4 regions of the Tatumella citrea genome follow, and region 1 is predicted to be linked to each of the others. Evidence: predicted binding sites of a transcription regulator. Region 1 holds the regulator's gene; each other region holds the start of a gene.
The links. Region 1 encodes Fur, which represses iron uptake genes when iron is present. Its sites were predicted from a motif close to ATAATAATGAGAACNACTATCAA; they were not measured.

Region 1 (5,412 bases):
CGGACGAACATCACTGCGCACAGCAGCCAGTGCAGGTGCTTCATCCTTTTCCGCTTTGCCCTGATCGGAGCCAGAAACCGCCTGCTCAGAAACTTTCAGCATTCTGCGCAGAATATCAGAGGCACTTTCGCCAATATGACGTGTATGGCTGGCAATATAGCGATAAAGGTCATCGTCTACTTCAATCGTTTTCATCTTTTTCCGTACTGTTATGACTGAGGTAAAAATCCTGTAAACATCAGTATACCGGAAATTTCCGGGGATTCTGTGCGCGGTATTTTACCTGTTGATTATAAAATTAAACTCAGACCAGCCGGTAGCGCTGAATAGCGATTCCGTTAAAAGTCAGAAAATGCCCTAAAGATTTGCCGCTGAGTTCCTGAAAGATTAAACCATGATACCCTAAGCAAGCCTTTCCACTGTAAGAACTTTGCCATGATTTTAAACAGCCGTCTGCAAACTGAACAAATTGATGAAGAATCATCCCCGACCCTGCTGATTCATGGCCTGTTCGGCAGTCTGGACAATCTGGGAGTCCTGGCTCGTAGCCTGAAATCCCATACCCGGGTGTTACAGGTGGATGTCAGAAATCACGGCCACTCCCCACGTTCCACGGAAATGAGTTATGCCGCGATGGCCCGGGATATGGTGGATACGCTTGATCACCACCAGCTGGAACAGGTGGATGTAATAGGCCACTCAATGGGTGGTAAAATTGCGATGGCACTGGCCGCTCTCGCGCCACAGCGGGTGCGTCGGCTGATAATGATCGACATCGCTCCGGTGGATTATCAGGCCAGGCGACATGATGATATTTTTGCCGCACTGCGGGCAGTGACAGATGCTGCCGTTACACGCAGAGAATCGGCGGCAGAATTAATGCGCCCTATTCTCAATGATGAAATGGTGATCAGTTTTCTGCTGAAATCCTTCCATCAGGGGGAATGGTTATTTAACGTCCCGGTTCTCTGGGATAATTATGCCGCTATCACTGGCTGGGAGACCTGCCCTGCCTGGCCTGGCCCTGCCTTGTTTATTGCCGGTGGCTCCTCACCCTACCTGGATAACTGTTATCGTGCTGAATTACTGGCACAGTTTCCTCATGCAAAAGCATATATCGTTGCGGGTGCTGGACACTGGGTTCACGCAGAAAAACCGCAGGCAGTCATCAGCGCAGTACAACGTTTCCTGTCACTGAATGCGAAAACTCCGGAGTGATGCTGTATAAGTATTGGCGTCATTCATCGCACTGGAGTATGATTGCGCGCTAAATTTTTATCGTGTGCTTTTAACATGATAACTGTATTCATTCATCACTTTGCTGCGTGTATCTGATATAACGCAGGTGTCAGTTTCAAAAATCATGGCAAAAGAAAATACGGATCGTACCACGCTCGATTTGTTCGCCAACGAACGCCGGCCGGGACGTCCCAAAACCAGCCTGCTTTCGCGGGATGAGCAACTGCGGATAAATAAACGCAATCAGCTGAAACGAGATAAAGTCCGTGGATTGCAGCGGGTTGAACTTAAAATGAGCAGTGACATTGTCGATGCTCTGAATTCTCTGGCGGCAGAACAAAACCTGAGTCGAAGTGAGCTCATAGAACAAATCATTCTGGCGCAACTAAAACAGGGCTAGCCCGGGACAACCGCACTCAGGAACAAAACTGGCCGGTTTACAAGTTTCTCACACTACTCAGGTCTGCTATCATCTGCATATCTGTACTGAAATTACAATTATCTGAACTAAAGATTCAAGAGGTTATCCCCACATGGCAATCGTAGGCATCTTTTTTGGCAGCGATACCGGCAACACAGAAAACATCGCAAAAATGATCCAAAAACAATTGGGTAAAGACGTTGCTGAAGTGCACGACATCGCTAAAAGTACCAAAGAAGATTTGGAAGCTTTCGATATTCTGCTGCTGGGTATCCCAACCTGGTACTATGGAGAAGCACAGTGTGACTGGGATGATTTCTTTCCTACCCTGGAAGAAATTGATTTTAACGGTAAGCTGGTAGCGTTGTTTGGTTGTGGTGACCAGGAAGATTATGCGGAATATTTCTGTGACGCTCTGGGCACAATCCGCGACATTATTGAGCCGAACGGTGCAGTTATTGTCGGCCACTGGCCAACCGCCGGTTACCACTTCGAAGCCTCTAAAGGTCTGGCTGATGACAGTCATTTCCTGGGACTGGCCGTTGATGAAGATCGCCAGCCGGAATTAACCAGCCAACGTGTTAGTCAGTGGGTTAACCAGGTGGCAGAAGAGCTACAACTGAAAGAAATCCTCGACGCTTAATAGGGTTTTTCATCAGAATTGTGGTACTGTTAGCTTCAGGCACCTGCGGGAATGACTAAGATGACCAGTAGTTCCCGCATTAATTTCTTCAGCACGGACACGAATCTTTCATCTGTTCAGTGTATACAGACTGAACCGGACAGAAAGCAACGAACTGTCTGTTTTCTCTGCCAGTTACTTGCCTGGTGAGCATTTCACCCGGGGTGTTTTAAGGGCTGTAGTTTCAATTTTGGTGCATCAGTTCTATAATGAACTAAAAATTATAAGGTCATTACCAAACTTCAGGGCTTCTTGCCAAAGTCATTTTTCAAAAGTAACAGGACACAAACTGCATGACTGACAACAACTCCGCATTGAAGAAGGCTGGTCTGAAAGTGACGCTTCCGAGACTGAAAATTCTGGAAGTGCTTCAGGAACCAGAATGCCACCACGTCAGTGCGGAAGACTTGTACAAACGCCTGATTGATATGGGTGAAGAAATTGGCCTGGCCACTGTATATCGTGTGCTTAACCAGTTTGATGACGCGGGCATTGTAACGCGCCATAACTTCGAAGGCGGTAAGTCAGTTTTTGAATTGACTCAACAACAGCATCATGACCATTTAATTTGCCTCGATTGCGGTAAAGTGATTGAGTTCAGTGATGAGTCGATTGAACAACGCCAGCGTGAAATCGCTTCACGGTTTGGTATTAAGCTGACGAACCACAGCCTGTATCTGTACGGCCATTGTACCGAAGGCGATTGCCGCGAAGATGAGTCACTGCATAACGATAAATAATCAGAATCCGTTTTGATTATTCAGGCGATGAAGGGACTATTTTCTACCCGCAATACAGCCTGTACCTGATAAACCCGCACTTCGTTGCGGGTTTTTTGTTATCTGTTTCGGTATTAAAGAGTCCCCCGGGCCAGCTTACTTTTCGCTGTGCCAGCTGTTACTCCAGCGATGATAAAAACGTTTAAACGAGAGTAACCAACGTTTGGTTGCTGATGTACGGCATTGCTGAAAACAGCATTGGTCGTTATCTGTCATGGTCAACGGCACATTCCGGCTAAAGCGTTTCCCATCCGGACTGACTGATCGGACGAGTAAATCACCATTCACCGCCGGCACCTGCTGCGAATTATAACGCAACCATTGCCGGCCTCCATTAGTAGAAAATTCCACGTTGATTCCTGGCAGAGATGTATTTGCCAGCAAACAACCCGAACGAATTTCCGCTCCCGGCACCGGAATTCTGTATGCAATACCGCTGGCATCAAGCCGCGCAAGCACTGACTGACCCAACAGATTCGCAAATCTCTGCCAGTCACTATTCAATCGTCGCAGATCGACATGATGTGTTACGCCCTTCTCAAATCGCCTGCCCTGCTGATAATCCAGTTCCCAGTCAGCTTTATGCCATGCACGTTCAGCAACAGAAAATAACCTCGGATATAACCGGTATTCCATATCCTGATCGGAACGGACGACTTCACTCCAGACCTGTGCTGACATTCCATAAGCCCCGGGCCAGTGACCTTCTGATGTGGCGGCGAATACCTGCCCGTCACGATCTGTCGAAATTTCGGCATTCTGTGGCAAATTATCCGGGGTAAAACCGAAAATTTTCTGCTCATCACTATATCTTGTCGCCCAGTAATAACCAGGTTCCGCGCCGTTCACTTCATAAGGCATATCCAGATACAGATAATCCGGGTTAGAAACTATCACCTGATAGCCTTTATCTGCCCAGTCATTTACTGATTCAGCTCCGCCCCAGTACAGAGTATCCCAGAAGTTCAGGGCATTAGCCGGAGTGGCGAACTGTTGGTTATCACGATTCTCTTTCAGACCGTCCTGCCAGGCCTGAATCCCTTCCAGACCTTGTTTTTGCGCTATTTCACTGACCTGCAAAGCAAACCAGCCAGGCAATGCCTTTAAACTCGTCACCTGCCCGCTTTTCACCAACGATGCACATCGGGCAGATTTCGCCCAGGGTTGGTCCTGACGACTGAGGTTTCGCTGACCTTTACCTGCTTCAGGGTGTGCAACATCAGTATAGCCCGCCCCCAGATAGATATTTTTGGCTTCATCTCCGCCAAAATGCCAGCGGGTCAGGGGTTGCCCGGCCTCCCGATGCATTTGAATAATTTCCGACATCACCTTCTCAGTGAAGCGTAAGGTTGAAGGCAGGCAAGGATTCACAAAACTGGTCCTGTCATAAAACTGCACGGTGGTGACCTGAGAATTATCACCCTCATCCTGTAAGCGATACTCCATTGCCTGTAATGGTCTGCCTTCCGACATCAGTTTTTTATATCTCGCCTCCATTGAAATGACCGCTGCTCTGGCATGCGCAGGTATATCAATTTCCGGCATGATAAGAATCTGTCTGACAGCCGCATACTTCACTATATCGATATAGTCCTGACGAGTGAAATAGCCGCTGCCGGAGGTCGTGTTGTCCGGACCGGAACCCAACTGGGGTAGCAGACAGTGGGTTTCGCTCAGGTCATGGCAACGTTGCCCTCCAACCTGAGTGAGCCCGGGTAACCCCGGTATCTCAATTCGCCATCCTTCATCATCACTGAGATGCAAATGCAGGACATTGAGCTTGTATGCCGCCATCTGATCCAGGGTACGCAGAATAGCGGCTTTAGAATGAAAGTTTCTGGCAACATCAATGAAGATTCCGCGGTAAGCAAAACGAGGTGCATCATAGATTGTCATTACAGGAATTAGTGGTTCGCCCTGCAACGGAATCAGTTGCAATAATGATTGCAGGCCATAAAACACACCCTGTTCGTCATATCCGGTGACCAGGATTTTTTCCAGGGAAATTGCCAGCCGGTAGGCTCCTTGTTTTATTTTTTGCCCCTGAAATTCTGATGGTTCAATTTTTGTCTCTAACGGATAACCTTGCCCGGAAGTGATACCGGCAGATTTCAGTGCCTGATTCACCATGAGAGCAGTCTCTGCAGGTAGCGCTGTCAGATCTTCCTTAACTCCTTGTTTCAGATTAATATCTTTTTCACTTAATACCACCTGCAGCGGTGTAGGAATAATTTGACCACGCAATTCTTCGGGATCCAGCCAGCGTGTGTGCTGGTTTTTCTGATAACGAT
Region 2 (5,412 bases), 1.2 Mb from region 1:
ATCAGTGCACACATCGACGCCGGTAAAACCACAACTACCGAGCGTATTCTGTTCTACACCGGTGTAAACCATAAAATCGGTGAAGTTCATGATGGCGCTGCAACCATGGACTGGATGGCTCAGGAACAGGAACGTGGTATTACCATCACGTCTGCTGCGACGACTGCTTTCTGGTCTGGTATGGCGAAACAGTTTGAACCACACCGTATCAACATTATTGATACCCCGGGACACGTTGACTTTACTATCGAAGTAGAGCGTTCAATGCGTGTTCTGGATGGTGCAGTAATGGTTTACTGTGCGGTTGGCGGCGTTCAGCCTCAGTCTGAGACTGTATGGCGTCAGGCTAACAAATATAAAGTTCCACGCATCGCGTTCGTTAACAAAATGGACCGTATGGGTGCTAACTTCCTGAAAGTTGTTGGCCAGATTAAAAGCCGTCTGGGCGCTAACCCTGTTCCATTGCAGTTAGCAATTGGCGCAGAAGAAGGTTTCACCGGTGTTGTTGACCTGGTGAAAATGAAAGCGATCAACTGGAACGAAGAAGACGCAGGCGTAACTTTTGTTTACGAAGATATCCCTGCTGATCTGGCTGACCTGGCTGAAGAATGGCGCCAGAACCTGGTTGAAGCTGCAGCAGAAGCTTCCGAAGAGCTGATGGAGAAATACCTCGGCGGTGAAGAACTGACTGAAGAAGAGATCAAACAGGCTCTGCGTCAGCGCGTTCTGAACAATGAAATCATCCTGGTTACCTGTGGTTCTGCATTTAAGAACAAAGGTGTTCAGGCGATGCTGGATGCAGTAGTTGAATATCTGCCGTCACCAACAGATGTACCTGCAATTAAAGGTATGCTGGACGACGGTAAAGATACTCCTGCTGAGCGTCATGCAGATGACAGCGAACCGTTCTCTGCTTTAGCATTTAAAATTGCTACCGACCCGTTCGTGGGTAACCTGACATTCTTCCGTGTGTACTCTGGTGTAGTAAACTCCGGTGACACCGTGCTGAACTCAGTGAAATCTGCCCGTGAGCGTTTTGGCCGTATTGTTCAGATGCATGCTAACAAGCGTGAAGAGATCAGCGAAGTTCGCGCAGGCGATATCGCTGCGGCTATCGGTCTGAAAGACGTTATTACTGGTGATACTCTGTGTGATCCAAGCGCTCCAATCATCCTGGAACGTATGGAATTCCCTGAGCCGGTAATCTCTATCGCCGTTGAACCAAAAACCAAAGCTGACCAGGAAAAAATGGGTCTGGCTCTGGGCCGTCTGGCTAAAGAAGACCCGTCATTCCGTGTGTGGACTGACGAAGAATCTAACCAGACTATCATCGCTGGTATGGGTGAATTACACCTCGATATCATCGTTGACCGTATGAAGCGTGAATTCAACGTTGAAGCGAACGTGGGTAAACCACAGGTTGCTTACCGTGAAGCTATCCGCTCTAAAGTTACCGATATCGAAGGTAAACACGCCAAACAGTCTGGTGGTCGTGGTCAGTATGGTCATGTTGTTATCGACATGTACCCACTGGAACCAGGTTCTAACCCAACGGGCTACGAGTTTGTCAACGATATCAAAGGTGGTGTAATTCCAACAGAATACATCCCTGCGGTAGACAAAGGTATCCAGGAGCAGCTGAAATCAGGTCCACTGGCGGGTTATCCGGTAGTTGATCTGGGTGTTCGTCTGCACTTTGGTTCATACCATGACGTTGACTCCTCTGAGCTGGCGTTTAAACTGGCTGCTTCTATCGCCTTTAAAGATGGCTTTAAGAAAGCAACTCCGGTTCTGCTTGAGCCTATCATGAAGGTTGAAGTTGAAACGCCTGAAGAGAATACTGGTGACGTCATCGGTGACCTGAGCAGACGTCGTGGTATGCTGAAAGGGCAGGAATCCAACGCAACTGGCGTTGAAATTCATGCAGAAGTACCACTGTCTGAAATGTTCGGTTACGCAACTCAGTTGCGTTCTCTGACCAAAGGTCGTGCTTCTTACTCCATGGAGTTCCTGAAGTATGATGATGCGCCGAACAACGTAGCGCAGGCCGTTATTGAAGCTCGTAGTAAATAAGACTACGGTTTAATTTTGAACAGATGCCTTCATCGGATGATGAAGGCATAACGTAAGGAATATCGCCATGGCGAAAGAGCAATTTCAACGTAACAAACCACACGTTAACGTCGGTACTATCGGCCACGTTGACCACGGTAAAACCACTCTGACTGCTGCAATCACTACCGTACTGGCTAAAACCTACGGCGGTGCTGCTCGTGCATTCGACCAGATCGATAACGCACCAGAAGAAAAAGCTCGTGGTATTACCATCAATACTTCACACGTAGAATACGAAACCCCAAGCCGTCACTATGCACACGTTGACTGCCCGGGCCACGCCGACTACGTTAAAAACATGATCACCGGTGCTGCTCAGATGGACGGCGCTATCCTGGTTGTTGCTGCTACTGACGGCCCTATGCCTCAGACCCGTGAGCACATCCTGCTGGGCCGCCAGGTTGGCGTTCCTTACATCATCGTGTTCCTGAACAAGTGTGACATGGTTGATGATGAAGAGCTGCTGGAGCTGGTAGAAATGGAAGTCCGTGACCTGCTGTCACAGTACGATTTCCCAGGCGACGACACTCCAATCGTTCGTGGTTCAGCGCTGAAAGCACTGGAAGGCGACGCAGAGTGGGAAGCTAAAGTTGTTGAACTGGCTGGATTCCTGGATTCTTACATCCCGGAACCACAGCGTGCGATTGACCTGCCATTCCTGCTGCCAATCGAAGACGTATTCTCAATCTCTGGCCGTGGTACTGTTGTTACAGGTCGTGTAGAGCGCGGAATCATCAAAGTTGGTGAAGAAGTTGAAATCGTAGGTATCAAAGATACTGCGAAATCAACCTGTACCGGTGTTGAAATGTTCCGTAAACTGCTTGACCAGGGTCAGGCGGGTGAGAACGTTGGTGTTCTGCTGCGTGGTATCAAACGCGAAGAAATCGAACGTGGTCAGGTCCTGGCAAAACCAGGTTCAATCAAGCCACACACCAAGTTCGAGTCAGAAGTTTATATTCTGTCTAAAGACGAAGGCGGCCGTCATACTCCGTTCTTCAAAGGCTACCGTCCACAGTTCTACTTCCGTACAACTGACGTGACCGGAACCATCGAACTGCCAGAAGGCGTTGAGATGGTAATGCCTGGTGACAACATCAAAATGGTTGTTACCCTGATCCACCCAATCGCGATGGATGACGGTCTGCGTTTCGCAATCCGTGAAGGTGGTCGTACTGTAGGTGCTGGTGTTGTTGCTAAAGTTATCGCTTAATTGTCGATAGTTTAGAACCATCAGGAAAAGGGCGCTTCGGCGCCCTTTTTTATTTTTAGAAACAGCAGCAAAGCGATCAAATACAAATAATTATTGTAACGCTAACAATTCTCATTTAGTATTGTGTATGAAATCTGTACGATGATGAATTCAGGACCGCGATATGTATGTTTGTCTTTGCAATGCTGTGAGTGATAAGGCTATCCGTGCCGCAGTTCGCCAACACCAGCCTGCATCATTTAAAGAGTTGCAACGTATCGTTCCTGTGGGCACTCAGTGTGGTAAATGTGTGCGTTCAGCCAGAGAAATATTAGAGCATGAACGGGAATCAATGGTTATCTTCCTTCAGTCTGCCTGATCCAGCTATAAGTAAATTGCCTGCCTGAAAATTGCTGCTTTTTTGACTTCCCTCCACCGCCAACTACTCTGTTAGTAACTGGAAACGGAGGATGTACTATGAAAGGCGATAAAAAAGTAATAATTCATTTAAATAAACTGCTTGGAAATGAACTGGTTGCAATTAACCAGTATTTTTTGCATGCCCGAATGTTTAAGAACTGGGGCCTGATGCGACTCAATGATATTGAGTATCATGAGTCAATCGATGAAATGAAACATGCTGATAAATATATCGAGCGTATTTTGTTTCTTGAGGGGCTGCCAAATCTTCAGGATCTCGGGAAACTGCGTATTGGTGAAGATGTGGAAGAGATGCTGCGATCAGATCTCACTCTTGAACTGGAAGGTGCAGTTGACCTGCGTGAAGCAATATCTCATGCGGATAAGGTTCACGATTATGTTACCCGTGATCTTCTTATAGAAATTCTTGCTGATGAGGAACACCACATTGACTGGCTGGAAACCGAACTCGAACTGATAGGCAGGGTAGGGATCCAGAATTACATTCAGACGCAAATTAAAGAGCAGGCGGATAGTTAACTAAATTGTTTAAAACAAAACATATCCATCCCGCAACCGCCAGATAGCATCCAAACGGAAGCGGGATATTTTCCTGTAGACCCGCAATGATTCTCCTTTGACAGCATAAAACAAATAAGGTCAGTACTGCAGCTATGACAACTACGGAGGGCAATATTTGCCATCCACACCATGCTCCGATAGCAGCTAACAATTTCATATCACCTCCACCTATTCCCTCGGTTTTTCTCCAGGCGCAATACAGGGCGTTGAGAAAAAATAGTGCGAGATAGCCAGAGCAAGCCCCTAAGATACGAGTCTGTGTATCAGCCAGCGAAAAATAATCACCTAGTAGTAGTCCGGACCACAACAAAGCAAACACCAGTTCATCCGGAAGCAGTAGCAGTCTCATATCGATGGTTGCGAGCAGAAATAATAATGAAGAGAAAAAAATTACTGCGGTAAGTTGTATAGGGTCAGGGTGTAACCAGTAGAGCAGCAGGCAGACTGATCCGCAACCAGCTTCCATAATCAGTAGTTTAAGCGTAATCCGTTGCCGGCAATAACGACAACGTCCCTTTAGCCAGATAAAACTTAGCAGAGGGAGTAGATCATACCAACGCAGAAGATGGTGGCATGTAAGACAGTGAGAAGGCGGGCGACAAAATTGCTGGCATCTGGCAAAAAAAGAGTTGCGGGGACAGTAGCGGTCTCCGGCCAGACAAAGGAAACTGCCAAGCAGAGTGCCGAAGACAAATACAATGAGTGGCATAAAAACTTATCCGTTGAGTAGTGTCCACTCAGCTTCTCAAATAATTCGTTCTATTAATAATCCCTTGTGATTCTTTCCCGGAACTTAACGCATCTTATTACTCCGGGCACCACGCATTGCATTAAACTCCCGGAAATCATCACATTTATGCTGTTCAAAAACGCATCAGCCCTTGCTATACGGTCAAATATACGTATAATGCGCGGGCTTGCTGAAATTAGCGGCGCGATTCGAGCAGAATCGCAGGTACGCGATTTGCGTTACCTGACAATACTCCCGATTGGGGAGTTATATGCTGAACGATTACACTCCCCCATCAATCGTAATGGGTGTGAGGAGTAATTATTTTTGTTTATAAAATGTTTGGAGCTCTGGTCTCATGCAGAACCAAAGAATC
Region 3 (5,412 bases), 800 kb from region 1:
TGCGCTAAATCATCACTCACCGCTGCAAAGGCCTGTGGGCGACTGATATTGTGGCGACTGAGTAGCTGGAAAAACTGATGAACATCAGTCATCGCACGCCATTCCTGCTCAATCTTTTGCGTATCAATCTGTCGGGAAAATTCAGGGGCAGCGACAGGGTTTAGTGTTAACGCTGCAGGCTCTTCCACCACAAACTCAGCAATCAGCTGTTGCCATGCCTGCTGGTCGGTATTATCGGTGGTATAAATTTTCAGTACTGCGTTACCCTGGTCATCAAAGATTTGGATGCTTTTACGTTCACCCCGGGCACTCTGTTCCTGCAGATAAAATGCACTGTGCCATTTTGACAGGAAGAAACGCAGATCCAGATGGCGCGGGTTAAGCACCAACCCGGCATGCGGACCGATGTGCAGGTTGTCGTAGGTTCCGACCTGTTCATGGACTGCATATTCGTTACGGGTAATATTTTTGGTCTCACCTACCGCTTTCAGCGCTTCCAGCAATGCCGGGAAGTCAGCACGCAGCTGCTGTGCGTCGTCTGCCGTTCTGGCCAGCAGCAATTCTGCTTCAGTGATGCCCATCAGTGCAGCCAGATCGCGGGCATAAGTGCCGGGATGCTGCTCTTTTAATTCCAGGTACTGCTGATAATGTGTGCTCATAAATTCTCCAGCGTCCTCATTTCCCTGAGAGCCCTGCCGTTATGGCAGGGCAGTTGATCAATTATCAGAAATCGACATTCAGTCCGACCTGGTAAGTACGACCCGGCATATAAGCTAACGAAACATCGTTGCGATCCTGGGCGGTCGAGGTTTCCAGATCACGGCTGCTGAGGTAATCGATGTATTTACGGTTAGTAATGTTATACACCCCACCGCTCAGTTTGACATTCTTCGTCACTCGCCAGTAAGCAGTAGCATCCACTAAACCATAGCCCGGAATACGCATATACGGGCTTTCTTCTGAGGTCACTGTACCACTGGTCGTCGTATCACGGGTGGTTTCCTGCGCCTGCTTGCCTTTAACAAAGGTCGCAGTCACTGCGGTTCCCCACAGGCCGGTAGGGTCATCCCATGCCACACCAACCACAGCTTTCATTGGCGCCACGCTATCCAGTGCGGTATAGCTGTCGCCGGTAAGTGAAGACTTAGACTCCCCTTTGGCATAGCCCCATGCCAGAGTCGCACTCAGACCTTCTGCCTGCTCAATCCAGTGACCAATACTAAATTTAGTACTGATTTCACCACCATAGATAAAGGCTTTATCACGGTTTTCCGCCTGGTAGATGGTGTAGATATTCGACGGCACGTTAGTGAACATCGAAGGTGAACCACTGCGGGTATAACGGGTATAAGCAATAAAGTTTTTATACTCGTTATAGAACACAGAACTGCTCAGGGTGATACCCGGAGTCACTTCACCGTTCAATCCCCATTCAAAGTTATTACTGGTTTCGGTTTTCAGAGCAGGGTTACCAATCAGCGCATATTGCTGGCTACCCGCATAGCTGGAACCCAGGTTCCATGAACCGTATAGCTGACTGGCTTCAGGGAATTCCGCCCCACGACTGTACTGAACATAGGTCAACAGTCCGGGGGTCAGATTGTACTGGAAGCGCAGAGATGGCAGCACTTCGGTATCACTGGTTCCTGTGCCGTACAGAGTTTCTAATTCATCAGTAGTCAGAACAGAGCTACCGGCCGCCAGAGTTTCGAGATCTTTTGGCTTGGTTTTCTCATAGGCAACACGAACTCCCGGGACAATCGCAAAATTGTGTCCCTGCAGATCGAAGTTGATTTTATCCTGAACAAATCCACCCAGTTTGGTGGTGGTACTGTTAGCCTGTGGCTGCATTACCGAGTAGTAGACCAGAGGTGCCGGGTCCTGGTCGAACGGGCGTTTGGTGTTACCCAGATCCGCATTCAGACCACCGCTCAGTTCATGGCGGCCTATCGTCTTACGCAGTTCGGTGGAGAAACCAATATTATTGGTATCGTAATCGGAATAAGTACGACCAATGACTCCGGTATCGTAAGGTGCCAGGGTATTATCGCGAGCCTGAGTTTTCTGCCAGTAGAGATTGGTGGTCAGAGAGTCAATCCAGTCATTTTCCGGCGTATAAATATCCTGCAGATTACCGGATAAACGACGGGTCTCACTGGACTGATGACTGGTGCCAATAACCGCACTACCACCTGAGTTCCAGGTATCGTAATGGGTATGGTTGGTTTTATCGTAGTAACTGAACGTTCCGGTCAGCTTATGTTCATCGTTCGGCTGCCAGATAACACTGCCCAAAAAGGCGTTAGAGTGCCAGTTCGCCGGGTAAGCAGAGACTGTACCGCTGTTATTACGGGTCTGCTGGCCATCACGGTGGCTATAGACAAAAATCCCGCGTAGTTCTTCATCCCCTGCCGCGGCAGTAATACCATTATGCCAGCCACGATTTGAAGAATCGTAATCTGACTGATAGCCAAAGTAGCTGGTTTTGCCCGGATGCAGATAATCATCCGGTGATTTAGTCTTGAATGAAACCGCACCACCGATCGAGGTATTGGGTTGTGATACTGCGGTAGCACCGGCATCGATATTCATCAGACCAAACAGATACGGGTCGATATAGTCACGCCCGATACCGAAAGTGTTAACTCCGGTGCGGCCGACATAACCACGGCTGGTCGCAGACGGTATTTCCACGCCATCAATATCAATACCGACACGGTTACTTTCCAGACCACGAATGTTGTATCCGGTGTAACCACCGCGGTCAAAGCCGCTTTTACCGTTTCCTGAACCACCGCTGGCGCCGGTAGCACTGATCAGTGTCTGGTAGCGCATCAGAGAACCAAAATCGGTGACGCCCAGTTTCTGCATTTCTGCCGCTGTAACCGTTTTACGGTTGCTGGCATTAACGTGAGGCGCGGTGGCTCTGACAGTGATTTGCTGTTCAGAATCATTGTCAGCCGCTGTAGTGCTGGTAGTTGCTGCGAAAGTGCAGGCAGCATGAACAGAAATCGCTACCGCTGTGGCCTTAAATAAGGCGGGTTTAATCTTACCCTGAGTCAGAAATTTATACATGGTTGTAAGTATCCAGGCATGCCAAAAATGCCGTTTGCCACAGGTAAACGCAAACGAAGGTTTTTATAATTACTGGTGTTGTGATGTGATCGTCGATCACCAGCAGTAATGATAATCTATATCATTATGATAATAGTTATCAATACCAAATGGCATGACCTACAGAACTTTTACAGTTACTGACTGTCGCGGTAGGTAAAACAAACCTCAGGGAAGATTTCAGAAAATCCGCCACCCTTTAAGTTCACTATCCACGACGGCAGATTAGCATAACCAGTCCACAAGGCTCCTGATACAAAATCCCATCCCTGATCGGTACAGAAAAATATCAGTGAAGATTATGAAATGACAAAGCTGAATATGCCATTTTCAACCCTATTCCGGAATGGTAAGACATGCCTTCCTCATGACATAAATTAACACTGTAGAAACAATAAAAAAACATTTGGCGAATATCTGGCTATTATCCCGGAGATAAAGATATCCGGTGATTCCCTGTGTCACCAGGAGACTTTCAGTAACAGATAACCAAAAAATATATAGAAAGAGTTACAATGAAACAACCCACAGCGTTAACAAAAAAACAACAACCAGGAATTTAATATTATTACCAACAACAACAGTGATCATTTTCTATACTAAAGACTCCATTCTCACATTATTATCTTCCGATAAATATTTATACCATCATATAAACCGGAAAAAGAATTCACACCCTCCTTTTTCCGGACAATCACCTACTATTACAGGATGGATTAAAAGTTCAAAATTAAAATTATTATAAGAATAGTCCTACATAGCAACCATTGTCCGTTGCTCCTTTTTTGTCACTGGAGCACAAATAATTCTTTCCAGGCTTTCTATGGTTTTAAAGGTGCAGGAGCAGGTGATATCCTGGCATTGATAGTATGCTTCTTTGGTTGTATCGGTTAAGTAACGGCTTGTACGAGTGTGAGCTGGCTTGTTACAAATCGGGCAACGCATCATAAGTACCACCTATATTCACTGAATAATTTTAAAACAAACAGAGGTATAATTGATCAATTACGGCTTTAATGGGTGAAAATAAATAAAAGATTCTATCTTCTTTTTATCTGGCTGTAGATACTTATTGATGCTATCCGACAAATCCAACAATCTCTGGTCTGTCACTTACGACACAACAATCATTTTTTAAAAGTGATATTGTTGTGTGGCTTATTACAAAATAAATTCCGTTTTTATTATTTTTTTTAGCATGCTTTTATTAAACCTCATTCAATGACGGAGGTTTAAAATGAAAAACTTAATCGATAAAGTGAAAACAACTGCCTGGAGCCGTGCTGATGCGCTGAAAGTCAGAGCAGATGATCCCACAACAACCCAGCCACTGGTCAGTACTGATTTCCCGGTGATGAGTGATGATCTTTTTATCTGGGATACTATGCCGTTGAAGAAATATGACGGTAATATTATTGCAATAAATGGCTGGTCAGTTATTTTTACCCTGACAGCTGAACGTCAGCCGGAAGTCTATACCGATGCACAAGGTCATTATGATATCGACAGTGACTGGACCAACCGTCACAGCCGGGCACGGATCTGCTACTGGTATGCAAAAGACAGTAAGAGCTGGATTTATGGCGGACGGGTCATGGCGGAAGGGGTTTCACCCACATCCCGTGAATGGGCAGGCACACCTATCCTGCTGAATGAACAGGGAGATATTGAACTTTATTATACCTGTGTCACCCCGGGAGCCACCATTGTCAAAGTGAAAGGCTCAATTTCTGCTGACAGCGAGGGGGTAAGCTTATCCGGATTTGATAAGGTTACAGAACTGTTTTCCGCAGACGGAGTTTACTACCAGACCGAACAACAAAATGCTTACTGGGGTTTCCGTGACCCAAGCCCGTTTATCGATCCAAATGACGGTAATCTGTATATGGTATTTGAGGGTAACGTTGCCGGAGAGCGTGGTTCTCATGTTATTACCAGCGACGATATGGGTGATGTTCCTCCGGGTTATGATGATGTCGGTGGCTCCCGCTATCAGACCGGATGTATTGGTTTTGCTGTGGCGAAAGATAAACAAGGCAATGACTGGCAATTATTGCCACCGCTGATTACTGCAGTCGGTGTAAATGACCAAACTGAACGGCCTCATTTTGTTTTTAAAGACGGAAAATATTATCTGTTTACTATCAGCCATCAATATACCTATGGGGATGGCGTATCCGGCCCCGATGGGGTATACGGTTTTGTGAGTGATTCATTATTTGGACCTTATCAGCCATTAAATGGCTCAGGACTGGTTCTGGGTAATCCTTCTTCTCAGCCCTATCAAACCTATTCGCA
Region 4 (5,412 bases), 1.1 Mb from region 1:
TCAATCGGTGATAATTCGGATTATTTTTGTTGTTCGGTCAGCCACTGGCGCAGGGCTTTTTTGTCGACTTTGCCCACCGGAGTCAGTGGCAGTTTGTCCTGCTGAATTATGCGATCCGGAAGTTTAAATTCAGCGATCCCCTGTTCACGCAGATGGCGACGTAAATGTGCTGGTTTAATCGGTTGTGTCGCCACGATGAATGCACAGCTCTTTTCACCCATTAGTTCATCGTTCATCGACACCAGTGCTGCATCAATAATGTCAGGGTGGCGTTGCAGTAGATTTTCAATTTCCTCGGCGGCAATTTTCTCCCCGCCACGATTGATCTGATCTTTTTCCCGCCCCTGAACTTTAATATTACCTTCTGCGGTGATCTCGATTAGATCACCGGAACTGTAAAATCCTTCATTATCAAAGCAGGTAGCGTTATGTGCCGGGTTATTAAAATAACCACGGAAGGTATAAGGGCCACGCGTCATCAGGCGGCCAGTCTGGCCTGCTGGCAACAGCGTACCGTCTTCATCCACAACTCTGATTTCATCATCTTCACAGATGGGCCGGCCCTGAGTAGTGACAATAATTTCCAGCGGATCATCCAGTCGGGTGTAGTTCACCAGACCTTCGGCCATTCCGAACACCTGTTGCAACTGGCAGCCAATTTCTGAAATTATCCTTCGTGCCAGAGTTTCGCTCAGACGTGCACCGCCAACCTGCAGAACTTTCAGGGAATTCAGTTCACCGTGATTACCCTGTTCACTGATGAACTGTAGCCAGAGGCTGACTGCCGGGGGCACCAGACCTGTCAGGGTAATCTGATGTCTGGCGATCAGTGGGAAACATTGTGTCGCACTGGGGTCCGCGGCCATGACGACCAGACCGCCGGCATAGAAAATACCCAGGCAACCCGGAGAGCTCATTGGGTAGTTATGGGCAACCGGCAGGGCACACAGGTAACGGGTATCTGCGTCAACACCGCAAATATTATTACTGGCACGAATACTGTAATAGTAATCGTTATGCGTCCGTGGGATTAGTTTCGGGGTGCCAGTACTACCACCGGAAAGTTGAAAGAAGGCCACTTCATCTGCAGCGCTGGGGTCGGCCACAAAGTCTTCTGCCGGTGTAGCCAGCCATTCAGCCAGGCTGTGGTCACCATCAACAGCATGATGCATCAGTACTGTCGTCAGAGAAGGGATCTGCTGTCTGAATTGTTCAAGAAACTGGTTATCGGCAAACAGGCTATGCTGGCGATCAGCAATCAGTAGTGCCGGTTTAATCTGCTCCGCATAAGAAAATAGCTCGGTACGCTGATGGCTGAACAGTGCATTTACCGGGGCGACACCCAGTTTAAGAAGAGCGAAAAAAACCAGGTAAAACTCGTTGTTATTACCAAGCTGAACCAGCGCGGTATCGCCTTTTTTCAGTCCGGCTTGCTGAAGTTTGGCGGCCAGACGGGAACTGGCTAAAGCCATCTGCCGGTAGCTGACTTGTGACTCGTCATCGATAATGGCAACAGCGTCGTTGTCTTTCTGACGGTCGGCAATATCACTTAAGGGCAGGTCCAGCCAGTACCCTTTGGTACGGTAGCGGCTCGCCAGATCATCCGGCCAGCGGGTATAAGGGATAGTCATGGGAAATTACCTTGATTGATCAAGCCCGAAAGCTTTCAGCATTGTTGTAAGTTTCACGCCGGTTTCCAGCCATTCGGATTCCGGATCTGATGCCGGGACAATACCGGCTCCGGCGAACAGGGTGATATCCTGCTTATCAACGGTGGCACAACGTATTGTGACGGCCCATTCGCCATTCCCCTGGTCATCGCACCATCCCACCATGCCGCCAAACAGGTGGCGATCAAAAGGTTCCAACTGGCGTATTAAGGAGAGTGCCTGCGGGTGTGGGAAACCACTCAGAGCTGGTGTCGGGTGCAACAAGGCGGCCAGTGACAAAGCACTTGTATGACCGTGCTTAACGGTGCCCTGTATAGATGTTGCCAGATGCCATAGCGTTCCGGTCGTGACCAGTTCAGGCACTTCAGGGACCGATAAAGTCTCACTGACCGGTTGCAGAGTATCGCGCATGGCGTCAGTCACCAGCCGGTGCTCATGGCGGTCTTTGGTGGAATTCATCAGCGCCTGGCCGGATTGTTGATCCAGTTGCGGATCACTGTCACGCCTGGCCGAACCGGCCAGTGGGCAGGAATAAAAATGATCTGCCTGTTTTCTCAGTAATAATTCCGGGCTTGCACCCAGCAGTGTCGCTCCGGAAGATAACGGAACGTGGAAATGATAGTTATCCGGATTTTGCTGCACAATCTGTGACATTAGTGTCTGCAGGTCCATAGACTCAGGACTGTGAATGTTCAGCAGGCGTGATAATACTACTTTATCCAGTTCACCACGTTTCATCGCATCTACTGCACGGGCAACCATTGAGGTAAATACGGCTTTTTCCGGTACCTGGCGGACATGCAATGTCTGTTCTGCCGGAGAAGCCAGCGGCGCGGTTGCGACAGCAGTCAGATGCCGGCGGTCGAAAAACTCGCAGCTTTCCGGAATAAATAATTCTGACGGTTGACGGGTATCAAACGGAATTGCACCGACAACAACCGGCCGTGAAATACCGGAGGCACGAGCATGGCGGAATGCAGTTTCAAGACTTTCCGCGCTGGCAGAAAGCTGAGGGCTTACACCGGACAATGGCAGAGTAAGACGTTGAAAACAGCCATCAGTAATCAGGCTTCGCCAGCCTGACGTAAACAGAAAACGGCCTTTTAAGGAGGGAAATTCCCTAAAGCAGGGATTTTCAGCCTGTTCCTTTTCTAGCATAGTTGCATCCTGAAATGATAAAATGTCTAATAATGATTATCATTTGTATTGTTTCGTGTAACCTAACCGGATCCGTGTAATGTGTCAACGAAATCGTCCTTTGCAGGTAAAAATCCGCAGTTTATGCGAAAAGTCTCAACTGGAAATTCCGGGAAAAAAACATGAAAACAGTACACTCAGGTTATAAATGGTTGTTGATGGTGTTTTTGCTGCCTTTAAGTATGCAAATCAGTGCCATGGAAGGGTGGCCGCGGCAGATTCAAGGTGAAAACGGCACCATCACTTTACAACATGAGCCTAAGCGCATTGTCTCGACCAGTGTGACGTTGACCGGATCATTACTGGCGATTGATGCTCCTGTGATTGGCAGCGGTGCGACCGCGCCGAACAGTCGTTTTACTGATTCCCAGGGCTTCTTCCGCCAGTGGGGAGATATTGCGAAACAACGGCAGGTGAAGCGTCTGTATATTGGCGAGCCTAATGCTGAAAGTATTGCCAGTGAAGCTCCGGATTTGATTCTGGTCAGCGCCACCGGAAATGACAGTGCAATTAAACTGGTCAGTCAGTTATCGGCAATCGCTCCGGTGCTGGTGGTGAACTACGATGATAAGAGCTGGCAGCAATTAGTCACTGAACTGGGCAAGGCGACAGGCCATGAGGCACAGGCTGCTCAGAAAGTTGCAGAGTTTGATCAGCGTGAAAAAGCGCTGAAATCAGAACTGCATCTTCCTCCGCAACCAGTTTCAGCAATGGTCTGGAATGGCGGTGGTCGTGAAGTGAATCTGTGGACCAGTGAGTCTGCTCAGGGCAAATTACTGGAGCAACTGGGCTTTACTCTCGCAACCCCACCTGCGTCTGTCACCGGTAATTTCAGCATGGGGCACCGTAAGGATATCATTCAGTTGTCCGGTGAAAATCTGGCTGCCGGGCTGGCAGGTAAAAGCTGGCTGCTATTTGCCAGTACTGACACTACTGTGCCTCAGGTCCTGAATGATCAGTTCCTTTCACAAACGGATGCTGTCCGTAACAAGCAAGTCTACGCAATGGGCAGTGACAATTTCCGTCTGGATTATTATAGTGCCAGCCATCTGCTGACTACCCTGCAGCATCAGTTCGCGCATTGAGTGTGAGAGAAAGCGGTACAACAGTACCGTTTTCTCTGGCCAGTGGCCGCTTAATTTCTTTGCAAGGGTGGCATTTCCAGTTCGTTGAAGGTTCCGAAGGTTATGCGTCAACCGTATTTGCTGATCTTGCTGTTGCTGTTATTTATTCTGTTAACCGTACTGAGCCTGATTGCAGGATCAAAAATGATTCCGGTCACGGAGACCTGGCAGTCACTGTTTTCCCCTGAGCACTGTTTGTCTCAGGACTGTACCATTATCCGCTTTGCCCGGCTGCCCAGAACACTGGCTGGGATTGCAGCAGGTATCTCTCTCGGGCTGGCCGGTGCGTTAATGCAGACGCTCACCCGTAATCCGCTGGCTGACCCTGGCATTCTCGGGGTCAATTCCGGTGCATCCTTCGCTATTGTTCTGGGCATTGCCCTGACTGGCGCTGATACCCCTCTGGCCTGGCTCGGATTTGCTTTCAGCGGGGCGATCCTTGCCTTATTGATCGTAGCGCTGACCGGTGCTGCTGCCGGAGGGCGGGTAAACCCGGTGCGACTTACTTTGGCCGGAGTTGCCCTGGCCGCAGTGCTGGAGGGCATGACTAACGGCCTGTCACTAATGAACCCTGAAATTTATGACCATTTGCGGTTCTGGCTCAGCGGATCGCTGGATATTCGTCAGTTTACTTCGCTGGCGGTGATCTCTCCGGCAATTATCCTTGCAGCATTGCTGTCGCTGCTGCTGAGTAAATCACTGAATAATCTGAGTATGGGGGGGGATCTTGCAGTAACGCTCGGTACCCGTGTCTTACGCACCCAGATTATGGGGCTGCTGGCGGTAGCACTGCTGGCTGGTTCCGCAACAGCTCTGACCGGGCCAATAGCATTTGTCGGCCTGATGGCGCCACATCTGGGACGTTTCCTGACCGGTGCTGATCACCGGCGGTTATTGCCGGTCACCTTGCTGCTCACTCCCTGTTTGCTTCTGGCCGCTGATATTACCGGCCGCTTTCTGGCGGTGGGAGAACTGCGGGTTTCCATCGTCACCGCGTTAATTGGTGCGCCGGTGCTGATTTTACTGATACGTCGTCAGTCTCAGGGAGGTGTCTGATGAAGTCCCGTAACCTGACAGTATTGGCCGCTTTGCTGTTGGTACTGCTGATACTCAGTTTTATGTCGCTGACCCGGGGCACTTTACCGGTCAGCAGCGACCAACTGTGGCAGGTACTGAAAGGGGACGCGCCCCGGGGCATTACTATGGTGGTTGTCGACTGGCGGCTTCCGAGAGTTGTGGCCGCACTGATTACCGGCGCTGCACTGGCACTTAGTGGTGCCATTTTCCAGTCATTACTGCGAAACCCATTGGGTAGTCCAGATGTCCTGGGATTTAATACAGGGGCATTTTCGGCGGTATTGTTGGCGATGGTATTTCTGCCAGGTCAGCCTGCGATATTAGCACTGGCCGCACTGGCAGGA

Region 2: bfd (bacterioferritin-associated ferredoxin) is a predicted target of Fur. The motif match lies at 3,418-3,440, and genes of this name have one in related genera.
Region 3: A7K98_RS02420 (TonB-dependent receptor domain-containing protein) is a predicted target of Fur. The motif match lies at 3,196-3,218, and genes of this name have one in related genera.
Region 4: A7K98_RS01180 (isochorismate synthase) is a predicted target of Fur. The motif match lies at 2,855-2,877, and genes of this name have one in related genera.

Annotation. Positions count from the first base shown of each region.
Region 1 covers NZ_CP015579.1:1,289,877-1,295,288, reverse strand. The annotation lists gene seqA (replication initiation negative regulator SeqA) at 1-195, opposite strand, end outside; gene ybfF (esterase) at 436-1,218, shown strand; gene ybfE (LexA regulated protein) at 1,364-1,639, shown strand; gene fldA (flavodoxin FldA) at 1,773-2,303, shown strand; gene fur (ferric iron uptake transcriptional regulator) at 2,636-3,082, shown strand; gene A7K98_RS06180 (family 20 glycosylhydrolase) at 3,218-5,412, opposite strand, start outside.
Region 2 covers NZ_CP015579.1:98,141-103,552, forward strand. The annotation lists gene fusA (elongation factor G) at 1-2,073, shown strand, start outside; gene tuf (elongation factor Tu) at 2,141-3,325, shown strand; gene bfd (bacterioferritin-associated ferredoxin) at 3,489-3,683, shown strand; gene bfr (bacterioferritin) at 3,782-4,264, shown strand; gene A7K98_RS00550 (prepilin peptidase) at 4,242-4,772, opposite strand; partial or broken gene A7K98_RS21695 (prepilin peptidase) at 4,791-5,015, opposite strand; gene rpsJ (30S ribosomal protein S10) at 5,395-5,412, shown strand, end outside.
Region 3 covers NZ_CP015579.1:488,497-493,908, reverse strand. The annotation lists gene A7K98_RS02425 (hemin-degrading factor) at 1-659, opposite strand, end outside; gene A7K98_RS02420 (TonB-dependent receptor domain-containing protein) at 724-3,075, opposite strand; gene A7K98_RS02415 (ogr/Delta-like zinc finger family protein) at 3,868-4,062, opposite strand; gene A7K98_RS02410 (glycoside hydrolase family 68 protein) at 4,352-5,412, shown strand, end outside.
Region 4 covers NZ_CP015579.1:213,212-218,623, forward strand. The annotation lists gene A7K98_RS01175 ((2,3-dihydroxybenzoyl)adenylate synthase) at 21-1,631, opposite strand; gene A7K98_RS01180 (isochorismate synthase) at 1,638-2,828, opposite strand; gene fepB (Fe2+-enterobactin ABC transporter substrate-binding protein) at 3,026-3,952, shown strand; gene fepD (Fe(3+)-siderophore ABC transporter permease) at 4,025-5,047, shown strand; gene fepG (iron-enterobactin ABC transporter permease) at 5,047-5,412, shown strand, end outside.